DNA from 3 places in the Serratia sp. D1N4 genome. Region 3 is predicted to be linked to each of the others. Evidence: predicted binding sites of a transcription regulator. Region 3 holds the regulator's gene; each other region holds the start of a gene.

Region 1 (4,434 bases), 2.0 Mb from region 3:
AGCATAAAGAAAACGCCGGGCAGCCGATGACCGCTGTTACTGCCACACAGCGCCAGTTGGCGGCCCGGTGCTTTCTTCCTCAATGGTGAACTTCAAAGAAGAGAGACATTGCAATGGACGTTCGTCAAAGCATTCACAGTGACCACGCTAAACAGCTCGATACCGCTGGATTACGCCGCGAATTCCTGATTGAGAATATCTTCGAAACCGACAACTACACGATGACCTACAGCCATATTGACCGCATCATTATCGGTGGGGTTAAACCGGTGAATACTACGGTCAGCATCGGCGACGAAGTGGGTAAGCAACTGGGCGTGAGCTATTTCCTTGAGCGCCGTGAATTAGGCATGATTAATATCGGCGGGCCGGGTGTTGTGATGGTGGATGGTCATACCTACGAAATTGGCCATGAAGAAGCGTTGTACGTGGGCAAAGGTGCGCAGCGCGTTGAATTCAGCAGCGTGGATGCCCAGCAACCTGCCAAGTTCTATTACAACAGCGCCCCTGCACATACTCATTACCCCAATAAAAAAATCACCTTGGCAGAAGCTTCACCACAAACGCTGGGTGATGATGCCACCAGCAACCGCCGTACCATCAACAAATTCATCGTTCCGGACGTCTTACCCACCTGCCAGCTCACCATGGGCCTGACCAAACTGGCAGAAGGCAATCTCTGGAACACCATGCCCTGCCATACCCATGATCGCCGCATGGAAGTGTATTTCTATTTCGACATGGACGACGACACCGCAGTGTTCCACATGATGGGGCAACCGCAGGAAACACGTCATCTGCTGGTACAGAATGAACAGGCGGTGATCTCACCAAGCTGGTCCATTCATTCTGGTGTAGGCACCAAACGTTATACCTTTATCTGGGGTATGGTTGGCGAAAATCAGGTCTTTGGTGACATGGACCATCTCGCTACCTGCGATCTGCGTTAAATCCCTTCAGCCAGCATCTGCACGGTGCACCCGCGCCGTGCAGCACGAGAATACAGTCATGATTTTGAATTCCTTTGATTTAACAGGCAAAGTGGCGCTCATCACCGGCTGCAATACCGGTTTGGGCCAAGGTATAGCGGTTGGGCTGGCACAGGCCGGTTGCGACATTATCGGCGTCAACCGCAGCGATCCGCATGAAACGATGGCTAAAGTGACTCAGCTTGGGCGCCGCTTCCTGAATTTGAACGCCGATCTCGGCAAGATTGACGCCATTCCTTCATTGCTAGAAGAAACTATCCGCGAATTCGGCAGGGTAGATATTCTGGTCAATAACGCTGGTATTATCCGGCGTGAAGACGCGCTCAGCTTCAATGAAAAAGATTGGGACGATGTGATGGACGTTAACATCAAAACCCTGTTCTTTATGGCGCAGGCCGTGGCGAAACAGTTTGTCAGCCAAGGGAGCGGGGGCAAAATCATTAATATTGCCTCGATGCTCTCTTTTCAGGGCGGTATCCGCGTTCCTTCCTATACCGCCTCAAAAAGCGCCGTGTTGGGCATTACCCGCCTGCTGGCGAACGAATGGGCGCAATATGGTATCAACGTGAACGCCATTGCCCCTGGCTACATGGCCACCAACAACACCCAGCAACTGCGCACTAATGAAGAACGCAATCAGCAAATTCTGGAGCGCATTCCCGCCGGACGTTGGGGAACACCGGAAGACATTATGGGGCCGATCGTCTTTCTGGCCTCCGCTGCTTCCGACTATGTGAATGGTTATACCCTTGCGGTTGATGGCGGTTGGCTGGCACGCTAAGCGCCTGCATCAAAACACTTTTCCGGGCTCTGCATGCAGAGCCTTTTTATTGGCTCAACCCATTGTAATACGCCGTAAAATAAACAATTAGTTACGTGGTAACATCTTCCGCAACTGTAAAAAAAACCATATACTGGATAAATTAACAGTTTAGTAACCGGAATAACCATAGCATGACCGCGGAAGGACATCTTATTTTCTCTGTTGCCTGTGCGATCTTCGCCAAAAAGGCAGAGGTCACGCCTGAACTGGCCAACGGTGACTGGTGGCACATTATTCCTGCCGCCTTGCTAACATCGTTATTACCGGACATCGACCATCCTAAATCAGTGCTAGGCCAGCGCCTGCGCTGGATCGCGATTCCCATATCACGCGCTTTCGGCCACCGCGGCTTCACTCACAGCCTGCTGGCAATCGTCGGTGGCATGATGTTATTCCGCTTAGATGTGCCACACAGTTGGCCAATTCCTATTGATGTGCTGCACGCCATGATCATTGGTTACTTCAGCCATTTACTGGCCGATATGCTGACCCCGGCCGGAGTACCGCTGCTTTGGCCCTGCCGCTGGCGCTTCGGCCTGCCGCTGCTGAATTCGCAGAAAGGCAACCAACTGGAACGTGTCTTGTGTTTGTGCCTGGTCGCTTTTGCTCTCTATTGGCAAGGGGGATACACCTTTCCCGTGCAGTCATATTTTGAGCAAATAAAAAATATTCGATTGTGATCACAAAAAATCGATGATTTCCTCCTCTTTAGGTCTATAAATTAAACAAATTCGAGCTGAAAGTTATATTCAATTCCATTTGGATATAAGTGAGCTTTCCAGCAAACTGTTACGATATTTACATCGCTACACCTCTGCTGGGTAGCACTTTTAGACTATAAAAAAGATGATGGAGACATGGGATGAATCTACCGCTCGTATTAAACGTGCTGGTTTTTGTCGCCCTCCTTTTGCTGTTGGCGCAAACCCGCCATAAGCAATGGAGTCTGGCGAAGAAAGTTTTGGTCGGTCTGGTGATCGGCGTGCTGTTCGGTTTAGCATTGCAATGGGTTTACGGTTCAGACAACCCGGTGCTGAAAGAATCCATCACCTGGTTCAACATTGTCGGTAACGGCTACGTGCAACTGCTGCAGATGATCGTGATGCCACTGGTATTCGCTTCGATCCTGAGTGCGGTAGCCAAACTGCATAACGCCGCTTCTTTGGGCAAAATCAGCGTCCTGACTATTGGTACCCTGCTGTTCACCACGCTGATCGCGGCGCTGGTGGGGGTATTGGTGACCAACCTGTTCGGCCTGACTGCCGAAGGCTTAGTGCAAGGCACGCAGGAAAGCGCACGTCTTTTAGCGATTGAGAGCAACTATGTGGGTAAAGTGGCCGATCTGACCGTGCCGCAGTTGGTATTGTCATTTATACCGAAAAACCCCTTTGCCGATCTGACCGGTGCCAATCCAACTTCTATTATCAGCGTCGTGATCTTTGCTGCCTTCCTGGGCGTTGCATCGTTGCAACTGCTGAAAGACGATAAAGAAAAAGGCCAACGCGTATTGGCAGCGATCGACACTCTGCAAGCCTGGGTGATGAAACTGGTGCGCCTGGTGATGAAGCTCACGCCATACGGTGTGCTGGCGCTGATGACCAAAGTGGTTGCCGGTTCCAACATCCAAGACATCATCAAGCTGGGTAGCTTCGTGGTAGCCTCTTACCTCGGCCTGGCGATTATGTTCGCGGTTCATGCCCTGTTGCTGACCTTTACCGGGGTTAACCCGCTGAAATTCTTCCGCAAGGTCTTGCCGGTTCTTACCTTTGCTTTCACCAGCCGCTCCAGCGCCGCCAGCATTCCGCTGAACGTAGAAGCGCAAACTCGCCGTTTGGGTGTGCCGGAATCCATCGCCAGTTTCTCCGCTTCGTTCGGGGCCACTATCGGCCAGAATGGCTGTGCTGGCCTGTATCCAGCGATGCTGGCCGTAATGGTCGCACCAACCGTGGGTATCAACCCGTTAGATCCGATGTGGATCGCGACGTTGGTAGGCCTCGTGACCATCAGTTCCGCCGGTGTTGCCGGGGTCGGTGGCGGTGCAACCTTCGCCGCCCTGATTGTTTTACCCGCCATGGGCTTGCCGGTAACGCTGGTTGCCTTGCTGATCTCCGTTGAACCGTTGATCGACATGGGCCGTACCGCATTGAACGTCAGCGGCGCGATGACCGCAGGCACCGTCACCAGCCAATTGATGAAGCAGACCGACAAATCCATCATGAACAGTGAAGACGAAGTCGATCTGGCTCATCGGTAAAGGTTTATCGTAGTGAAAAAAAACCGGCGCCAATAATAAATGCGCCGGTTTTTTTATTGTAGTGATACGGGGTAAGCGATTAAAACGGGTAGTCGTGATACCCCATCTGCTCTGAAATCAGACGAGCAGCAGTGTGCAACTGTGCCACATAGCCATCTTTGGCTTCTTCAGAGAAACGGATAGTTGGGAAGGAAATACTCAAGCCAGCGATCACCACGCCAAAGCGGTCAAACACCGGAACCCCGATGCAACGCAGCCCTTCTTCCTGCTCCTCAATATCTTCACCAAAACCCTGCTCGCGCACTTTATCCAACAGCGGCAGCAACGCCTTAGCACTGACGATGGTATGAGGAGTACTGCGGGTAAAC
Region 2 (4,434 bases), 1.6 Mb from region 3:
TGCCACCAGGAAAACCGGGGTATTCCGTTAACTAAACAGCACAATACGGTGCGCGCGCCCCCTGGAATAAAGTGATATTCTCAGAGCATCGTGCCACCAAGCACAGATATCAACTCACCCTAACCGCGCAGCATTCCCTCTGTAAGGTATGCTGTTACAGGAGACCTCTAGTGTCTGAATTGTCTCAACTTTCGCCACAGCCGCTGTGGGATATTTTTGCCAAGATCTGCTCGATTCCCCACCCTTCTTACCATGAAGAAGCGCTGGCACAGCACATCCTCAGTTGGGCAAAAGAAAAGAACCTGCACGCAGAACGCGATCAGGTGGGTAACATTCTGTTGCGCAAGCCAGCCACCAAAGGCATGGAAAACCGTAAACCGGTTGCGATGCAGGCGCACCTCGATATGGTGCCGCAGAAAAATAACGATACCGTTCACGACTTCGCCAAAGATCCGATCCAAGCTTACGTTGATGGCGACTGGGTGAAAGCCCGTGGTACCACGCTGGGTGCGGATAACGGCATCGGCATGGCCTCTGCGTTAGCCGTACTGGCTGATGACAGTGTTGAGCACGGCCCGCTGGAAGTGCTGCTGACCATGACCGAAGAAGCCGGTATGGATGGCGCTTTTGGCTTGCAGCCCAACTGGCTACAGGCTGATATCCTGATCAACACCGACTCCGAAACGGAAGGCGAAATCTACATGGGTTGCGCTGGTGGTATTGATTTCATTACCACGTTGCCATTACTGCGTGAAACGGTTCCAGCCGGTTATCAGACCTTGAAGCTGACCATCAAGGGCTTGAAGGGTGGCCACTCAGGCGCGGAAATCCATCATGGCTTAGGCAACGCCAACAAGCTGCTGGCACGCTTCCTGTTTGCTCACGCGCAAGAACTGGATCTGCGCCTGCTGGATCTGAACGGCGGTACTCTGCGCAACGCGATCCCGCGCGAAGCTTCTGCGGTGGTTGCGGTACCGGCAGAGAAGACCGATGCGCTGAAAGCCCTGAGCCAGCACTACTTGGCGATTCTGAAAAACGAACTGGCGGCGAAAGAAAAAAATATCACCGTGCTGCTGGATCCTGTTACCAGCTCATCGCAGGCTATGACCGCCAGCAGCCAGGCGCGTTTCATCGCCCTGCTGAACGGCACGCCTAACGGTGTGATCCGCATGAGCGACGAAGTGAAAGGCGTAGTAGAAACCTCACTGAACGTTGGCGTCGTTACCACCAGCGAAAAAGAAGCTGAGATCGTGTGCCTGATCCGCTCCCTGATCGATAGCGGTAAAGATTATGTCGTGGGGATGCTGAGCGCACTAGGCCAACTGGCTAACGCCCAGACTGAAGCCAAGGGCGCTTACCCTGGCTGGCAGCCGGATGCCAATTCACCGGTAATGCAGTTGGTGCGTGAAACCTACCAGAAACTGTTTAACAGCACGCCAAACATTATGGTGATCCACGCCGGGTTGGAATGTGGCTTGTTCAAAAAGCCTTACCCGCATATGGATATGGTGTCGATTGGGCCAACCATCACCGGGCCACACTCGCCGGACGAGCAGGTGCATATTGCCAGCGTTGGGCAATACTGGACGCTGTTGACCGAACTGCTGAAAGCGATTCCTGAACGCGAATAAGAGTCATGCTGCAAGGGTGCAATATTGTGCCCTTGCAGGTTAATGCATCAACCCCCCCGTTATTACCACGCCAGCACCAGTTGCCGCTCAAGCTGCGGATCCAGCAACGTCACATGCAGGCCCACCAAGCGCACGCCGCGCCCTTCCCGCCGCTCTTGCCACACTCTGCGAGCTACGTTGATCAAATCCTCTTGATTCAGTACCGGCCAGATATGCTCCTGCGTGGTCTGCTGAAAGTCCTGAAACTTCAGTTTCACCCCTTGCCGGGCGATGTGCAGATCCGGTTTAACCTTACGCAAACGCATCTCCAACTCGGGATAGAGTTTGTCGACAATCAGCGTCTCGCAATCTTCCCAACGATGAATATCTTCCGCCAGCGTGCGCTCAACGCCAACCGACTTACGTAGGCGATCGGGGGAAACCTCGCGCTCATCAACACCCTGGCTGCGTTCCCACAGCACACGGCCAAACTTGCCAAAGCTTTTGAGCAGGGCCGCCAGATCGTATTGCTGAACATCGGCGCAGGTGAACAAGCCCAGCTCTTCCAGCCGCTTGGCGGTCACTTTACCCACGCCTGGGATCTTGCCCAGCGGCAACTGCTGCAAAAATGCGGGTACCTGCGCAGGCGTAATCACGTATTGCCCGTTAGGTTTATTCAATTCCGAGGCGATTTTGGCGAGAAATTTGATCGGCGCGATCCCGGCCGAGGCGGTGAGATGCAATTCGTCTGAGATCGCCTGGCGGATCTCTTGGGCGATCAGCGTTGCTGAGCCGCTGCACTGCGCGCTGTCGCTCACATCCAGATAAGCTTCGTCCAGCGATAGCGGTTCAATCAGTGAAGTGTAACGGGCAAAAATAGCGCGGATCTGCTGCGAGGCTTCTTTATAGGCCGCCATCCGCCCCGGTAGCAGCTTCAGATGCGGGCAAAGCTTGAATGCCATGGCGGTAGACATGGCGCTGTGCACACCATAACGGCGCGCAGGATAGTTGGCGGTGCTGATCACCCCACGCCGATCCGCACTGCCGCCAATCGCCAATGGAATATCGCGCAGGCTAGGATCGTCACGCATTTCCACCGCCGCGAAGAAGCAATCCATATCGACATGAATGATTTTACGCATCTCACCTCCCACAACACTGTTTAAATATACAGTTAATTGTGGAAAAACTCAAACATGGAGATGATCAGAGTGGCGAAAAAAGGGTTCTGTAAACAAAACCCGGGGGTTGATGACAAAGTCGCTTTCTAGCCCGAGATACCTATGTCTAGCGCACCGAGGGGCACTCCGACGGCTTACGCCGTTACGACCCCTTCGGCACGCTCCCCCTAATAACCGGTTTTGTCTGCCGTCTGAGGGTTCTGTAGACAGAACCCCTTGATATTCGCGGTTATAAAATACGGTGCTTTTCCAGTTGCTCACGCCGCCGTGCTTCTTTCGCCAAACGCTTCTTGCGTGCATCGCAGGGTTCTGGGCAATCGCAGACCTTTTCCATTCCCAACGCGGTGATCCCCCCGCAACTGCCTTGCAGGGTTTTACGCCGGAACAGATAGCCAAGCGACATACCGATAACCACCAGCAGAAACAGCACAAAAGATGCAACGAATACCGTCAGCATAACCGCCTCACTCGCTTTTCTTCAGATAGGGTTTAAACGCCTCGGAATAACGCTCTTCAAAGCCGTTGGTGGTTTTCACGATCATAAATACCGGAATCCCCATCAGATTGGCCAACGCCATGCCCCGCTCCGGCCCCAATACGTTCAGACCGGTGGAAAGGCCGTCAGCGGTCATACACTGCGGGCTGATCACGGTAACCGACACCAGATGGTGATTGATCGGCTTACCGGTGTTCGGATCGATAGTATGAGAATAGCGCACGCCATCCTGCTCGAAGTAGTTACGGTAATCGCCAGAGGTAGCGACGGACATTTCACCCGGTTCAATCACCAGATGCGCCTGTTGTTCCACACCGGCGGTTGGGCGTTCAATGGCAATACGCCACGGTTTTTTCTCGCCGTTGTAGCCGCGGGTACGCACTTCGCCACCGATATCAACCATGTAGTTTTTGACCTGCTGTGATTGCAGGTATTGCGCGATCACATCAACACCATAACCTTTGGCGATAGAAGAGAGATCGACATACAGTTGAGGAATGCTCTTCACCAGTGCGTTACCTTCGACCGACAGCTTGTCGATACCGGTCCAGCTACGGCGCAGCGCCAACTCGGCGGCGCTCGGCACTTTATTCGGGCGGCCTTCAGGGCCAAAGCCCCACAGATTCACCAGCGGCCCAACGGTGACATCAAGCGCACCGTCGGTCACCCGGTTGATACGCAACGCTTCCAGCACGACTTCCGTGGTTGCAGCGGAAACCGGGAACGGTTGGTTCACTTCGCGGCTGGCGTTAAACCGGCTCAGTTCAGAATCAGGCCGATAGGTCGACATCTGATCGTTAACCTGTTCCAGCCGTTTATCGATCTCGGCGCGCAACGTCTCAACGGCGGGCGTCTCTTCCCCAGGAACAAAACGGATCGAGTAATAGGTTCCCATCGTCTTGCCGTCGAGGTTTTCCTGCTTCGGCTCACACCCTGCCAATAGCAAAGTGGCGCAAAGCGCCACTATTGTCATGCAAAACTTCATTCAACCGCCTGTTTAACCACCAAAATCATCAAGCATGATGTTATCGTCTTCAACACCCAGATCCTTCAGCATTTTGATCACTGCCGCGTTCATCATTGGCGGGCCACACATGTAAAATTCACAATCTTCCGGTGCCGGATGGTTCCTCAGATAATTTTCCAG
Region 3 (4,434 bases):
ACGCCATACTTTATGCAGTTGGCGATCGTCCCGCGCTCCGTAGGCGTGGCCAGAATGTGCCTCAACCGCATAGGCAAAACCATCTAAAGCGTAAGCAGTGAACGTCAGCAGATTCATCAGCACCGCGTTCACCGCCACGATTTCACCCCCCATGCGCGCCCCCAGAATAGTCAGCGAGGCAAAGCACAGTTGCAGCAATAACGAGCGCAGCATGATGTCACGGTTAAGCGCCAGCAAACGGCGCAGATTACCGCGCCAGGCGTTGTGCAGCATCGCCAGAGTAATCCCGCGCATCCGCAGCACCCGCCACGACAGCCACAGACCCAGCAACAGCGTGGCATACTCGGCAATCGCCGTTGCGGCTGCGGCCCCCTGCACATTCCAGCCCAAGCCCATCACCAGCCAGATATCCAGCACAATATTCAGCAGGTTACCGACGATCAGCAAGATCACCGGTGCCCGCACGTACTGCACACCCAACAGCCAGCCGAGCAGTACCATGTTGGCCAATGCCGCTGGCGCGCTCAACCAGCGGATCTCCAGAAACAACCGCGCCTGTGCCAAGACTTCTTTATCGCCCCCGACAATCTGCAAGGCCAGTGCGATCAGCGGCGCTCGCAGCAGCACAATCGCCACCCCGGCCACCAGCGCCAACAGCAGCGGTTGCATAAAAGCCCTAGCCAGCCGTTGCGGATCCTGCGCGCCCAACGCCTGCGCCGCCAGCCCGGTGGTGCTCATACGCAGGAACAGCAGCAACATGAACAGGAAGCTGGTCGCCATTGAGCCCACGGCAACCCCACCGAGATAAGTCGGGCTATCGAGATGGCCGATAACGGCGGTATCCACCAGGCCAAGCAAGGGAACAGTGATATTGGAAAAGATCATCGGCAACGCCAGGCGCCACAACGCTTTATCGGTGTCGCTGGTAAAAGCAGAAATCAGGCGCATAGTGAAATGTTCCCGTGGCAGTGCGGTGAAGATAGTTTAGAAAAGGTATCGCCCCAGAGTTGGGGCGATATAATTCTTATTAATTGAAATATCAATCAGGGGTATAACGCTTAGATCCAATCACCGTTGCGGATCACACCGACGGCTAAGCCTTCGATAGTGAAATTCTGCTCGCGCAGATCGACCACAATCGGCTGAAACTCACTGTTTTCCGGCAGCAGCTCAACCATGTTGCCATGCTTTTTCAGGCGTTTAACCGTCACTTCATCTTCGATACGTGCTACCACTACCTGGCCGTTACGCACGTCCTGAGTTTTATGCACCGCCAGCAGATCGCCGTCGAGGATACCGATATCACGCATCGACATACCGTTAACACGCAGCAGGAAATCAGCGTTAGGTTTGAACAAAGAAGGATCGACTTTGTAGTGCCCTTCAATGTGTTGCTCGGCCAGCAAAGGTTCACCGGCAGCAACGCGGCCAACCAGAGGTAACCCTTCTTCATCTTCCATCAGCAGACGGATACCGCGCGAAGCACCGGAGATGATTTCGATCACCCCTTTGCGGGCCAACGCTTTCAAATGCTCTTCGGCGGCATTAGGCGAACGGAATCCCAAACGCATGGCGATCTCGGCACGTGTTGGTGGCATACCCGTTTGCGCAATATGATCGCGAATCAGGTCGTAGACCTCTTGCTGTCTGGTAGTTAATGCTTTCATTCCGCCCCCTGTTTGTTTATACAGTCTTGCTGTGAGTATATACAGGTAAGCCGGGATTGGGAACCGAAGAATAAATAAAAATCAGGGATTAGCGAAGCAGTTCGCAACATTACGCCCCTTTTCAAGGTCAACTGAAATGCTGCCACAGCACCGAACCCCAGACGAACAGCGCCAGCATAATCGTCAACGAAACCGCCGCCGACCCCATGTCTTTTGCCCGACCAGACAGTTCATGGTAATCCGTCCCCACACGATCGACGATGGCCTCGATCGCGCTGTTGAGGATTTCGACAATCATCACCAGCAGTACCGAGCCAATCAATAAAATGCGCGCTATCGCACCCACATCCAGCCAAATCGCCAGTATGATAGCCACTATGACCGCGACCGATTCCTGACGGAATGCGGCTTCGTTCTGCCAGGCTGCGGTTAAGCCTTTATATGAATAGCCTGCCGCCTTAATGATGCGTGTCAGGCCCGTTGCTTTATTTGCCATGTAAGAGCACCTTTCTCTAAGGTGAGTCATAATTTACCTATGTGTTTCCAGAGCCGTTAACGGCCTTGGAATTCCCAACACCACAGATCTGCTACCTGGTTTCTGGTATGCTTGCGGCGCATTGCTAACAAGAGGCTTTATGTTGTTATGTTAGGTTGGCGTAAAATATATTATAAACTATTGAATTTACCACTGAAAATGTTGGTAAAAAGTAAGGTTATCCCTTCGGATCCGGTCACGGAGTTAGGGTTAGATCCCTCGCGGCCAATTCTGTATGTTTTACCTTATAATTCCAAGGCAGATTTGCTCACCTTGCGCACCCAGTGCTTGGCGTTAGATCTGCCCGACCCCCTTAACTCGCTGGAGATCGACGGCGCCGTTCTGCCGAGCCACGTGTTTATCCATGAAGGCCCGCGCGTATTCCGCTATTACACGCCAAAAGAAGAATCGGTAAAACTGTTCCACGACTATCTGGATCTGCACCGCAGCAATCCGGATCTCGATATTCAGATGCTTCCGGTATCCGTGATGTTCGGCCGCTCACCGGGGCGTGAAGGGCACGGAACACCGCATCTGCGCCTGCTGAACGGCGTACAGAAATTCTTCGCCATATTGTGGTTAGGGCGTGACAGTTTTGTCCGCTTCTCCAATACCGTTTCTCTGCGGCGCATGGCTACCGAGCACGGTACTGATAAAACCATTGCGCAGAAACTGGCGCGTGTCGCGCGCATGCACTTCTCGCGTCAGCGCTTGGCCGCCGTTGGGCCAAGCCTGCCGGCCCGTCAGGATCTGTTCAACAAGTTGCTGGCATCTAAAGCGATTGAAAAAGCGGTCGAAGACGAAGCGCGCAGCAAAAAAATCACTCACGAAAAAGCCCAGCAGAATGCCATTGCGCTGATGGAAGAGATTGCCGCCGACTTCTCTTACGAAGCCGTACGCCTTTCCGATCGCGTGCTGAGCTGGACCTGGAACCGGCTGTATCAGGGCATCAACGTCACTAAAGCCGAGCGCGTGCGCCAACTGGCGCAAGACGGCCACGAGATTGTCTATGTGCCCTGCCACCGCAGCCACATGGATTACCTGTTGCTGTCTTACGTGCTTTATCATCAGGGCTTGGTGCCGCCGCATATCGCCGCAGGCATCAACCTGAACTTCTGGCCAGCCGGGCCGATCTTCCGCCGTTTGGGTGCGTTCTTTATCCGCCGTACCTTCAAGGGCAACAAGCTCTATTCCACCGTGTTCCGTGAATACCTTGGTGAGCTGTTCACCCGTGGCTATTCGGTAGAATATTTTGTGGAAGGTGGCCGTTCCCGTACCGGACGCTTGCTGGAACCGAAAACCGGCACCCTGTCGATGACCATCCAGGCGATGCTGCGTGGCGGGACTCGCCCAATCACATTAGTGCCGGTTTACATCGGTTATGAGCATGTGATGGAGGTAGGGACCTACGCCAAAGAGCTGCGCGGTGCGACCAAAGAGAAAGAGAGCCTGTTGCAGATGCTGCGCGGCCTGCGCAAACTGCGCAACCTCGGCCAGGGCTACGTCAACTTTGGCGAACCTCTGTCATTGACCTCTTACCTCAATCACCATGTGCCACAGTGGCGCGAGTCTATCGATCCGATCGAAGCCCAGCGCCCAAGCTGGCTGACGCCAGCGGTCAACGATCTGGCTGCCCGGATCATGGTGCGTATCAACAATGCGGCGGCGGCCAACGCCATGAACCTGTGTGTTACCGCCTTATTGGCCTCGCGCCAGCGGGCGCTGACTCGTGAACAGTTGATTGAGCAGTTGGATTGTTACCTCCAGTTGATGCGTAATGCACCTTATGCGCCTGATGCCACCGTGCCAGCACAAACGCCAGAGCAATTGCTGGATCACGCGTTGAACATGAACAAGTTCGAGGTGGAAAAAGACAGCATCGGTGACATCATCATCCTGCCGCGCGAGCAGGCGGTGCTGATGACCTATTACCGCAACAACATTCACCATATGCTGGTACTGCCTTCGCTGATTGCCACCATCGTGATGCATCACCGTCGCGTATCCCGCGATGAGTTGCTGCGCCAGGTCAGCCTGATCTATCCGATGCTGAAAGCCGAACTGTTCCTGCGCTATGAAAAAGAACAGTTACCGGAGGTTCTGCAACCGCTGATCGACGAACTGGCGCGCCAACAGCTGATTTGCCACAAAGGTGACGAACTGGTGCTGAACCCGGTGCGTATTCGCCCGCTGCAACTGCTGGCGGCCGGTGTGCGCGAAACCTTGCAGCGT

Evidence for each region. The regulator LexA, encoded in region 3, represses DNA repair genes until DNA is damaged. The targets are predictions, from matches to a motif close to TNCTGTATGTACATACAGNA.
Region 1: the regulator LexA is predicted to act here: its motif matches at 1,902-1,921, upstream of ACX1CU_RS12640 (metal-dependent hydrolase).
Region 2: the regulator LexA is predicted to act here: its motif matches at 2,767-2,786, upstream of dinB (DNA polymerase IV).

The regions. Positions count from the first base shown of each region.
Region 1 covers NZ_CM137274.1:2,876,297-2,880,730, forward strand. Annotated here, with positions in the region: gene kduI (5-dehydro-4-deoxy-D-glucuronate isomerase) at 114-950, shown strand; gene kduD (2-dehydro-3-deoxy-D-gluconate 5-dehydrogenase KduD) at 1,009-1,770, shown strand; gene ACX1CU_RS12640 (metal-dependent hydrolase) at 1,944-2,492, shown strand; gene ACX1CU_RS12645 (L-cystine transporter) at 2,675-4,066, shown strand; gene kdgR (DNA-binding transcriptional regulator KdgR) at 4,146-4,434, opposite strand, start outside.
Region 2 covers NZ_CM137274.1:1,091,579-1,096,012, reverse strand. Annotated here, with positions in the region: gene pepD (beta-Ala-His dipeptidase) at 171-1,631, shown strand; gene dinB (DNA polymerase IV) at 1,694-2,752, opposite strand; gene nqrM ((Na+)-NQR maturation NqrM) at 3,021-3,248, opposite strand; gene ACX1CU_RS04675 (FAD:protein FMN transferase) at 3,256-4,272, opposite strand; gene nqrF (NADH:ubiquinone reductase (Na(+)-transporting) subunit F) at 4,285-4,434, opposite strand, start outside.
Region 3 covers NZ_CM137274.1:4,831,570-4,836,003, forward strand. Annotated here, with positions in the region: gene dinF (MATE family efflux transporter DinF) at 1-948, opposite strand, end outside; gene lexA (transcriptional repressor LexA) at 1,059-1,667, opposite strand; gene ACX1CU_RS21665 (diacylglycerol kinase) at 1,795-2,163, opposite strand; gene plsB (glycerol-3-phosphate 1-O-acyltransferase PlsB) at 2,311-4,434, shown strand, end outside.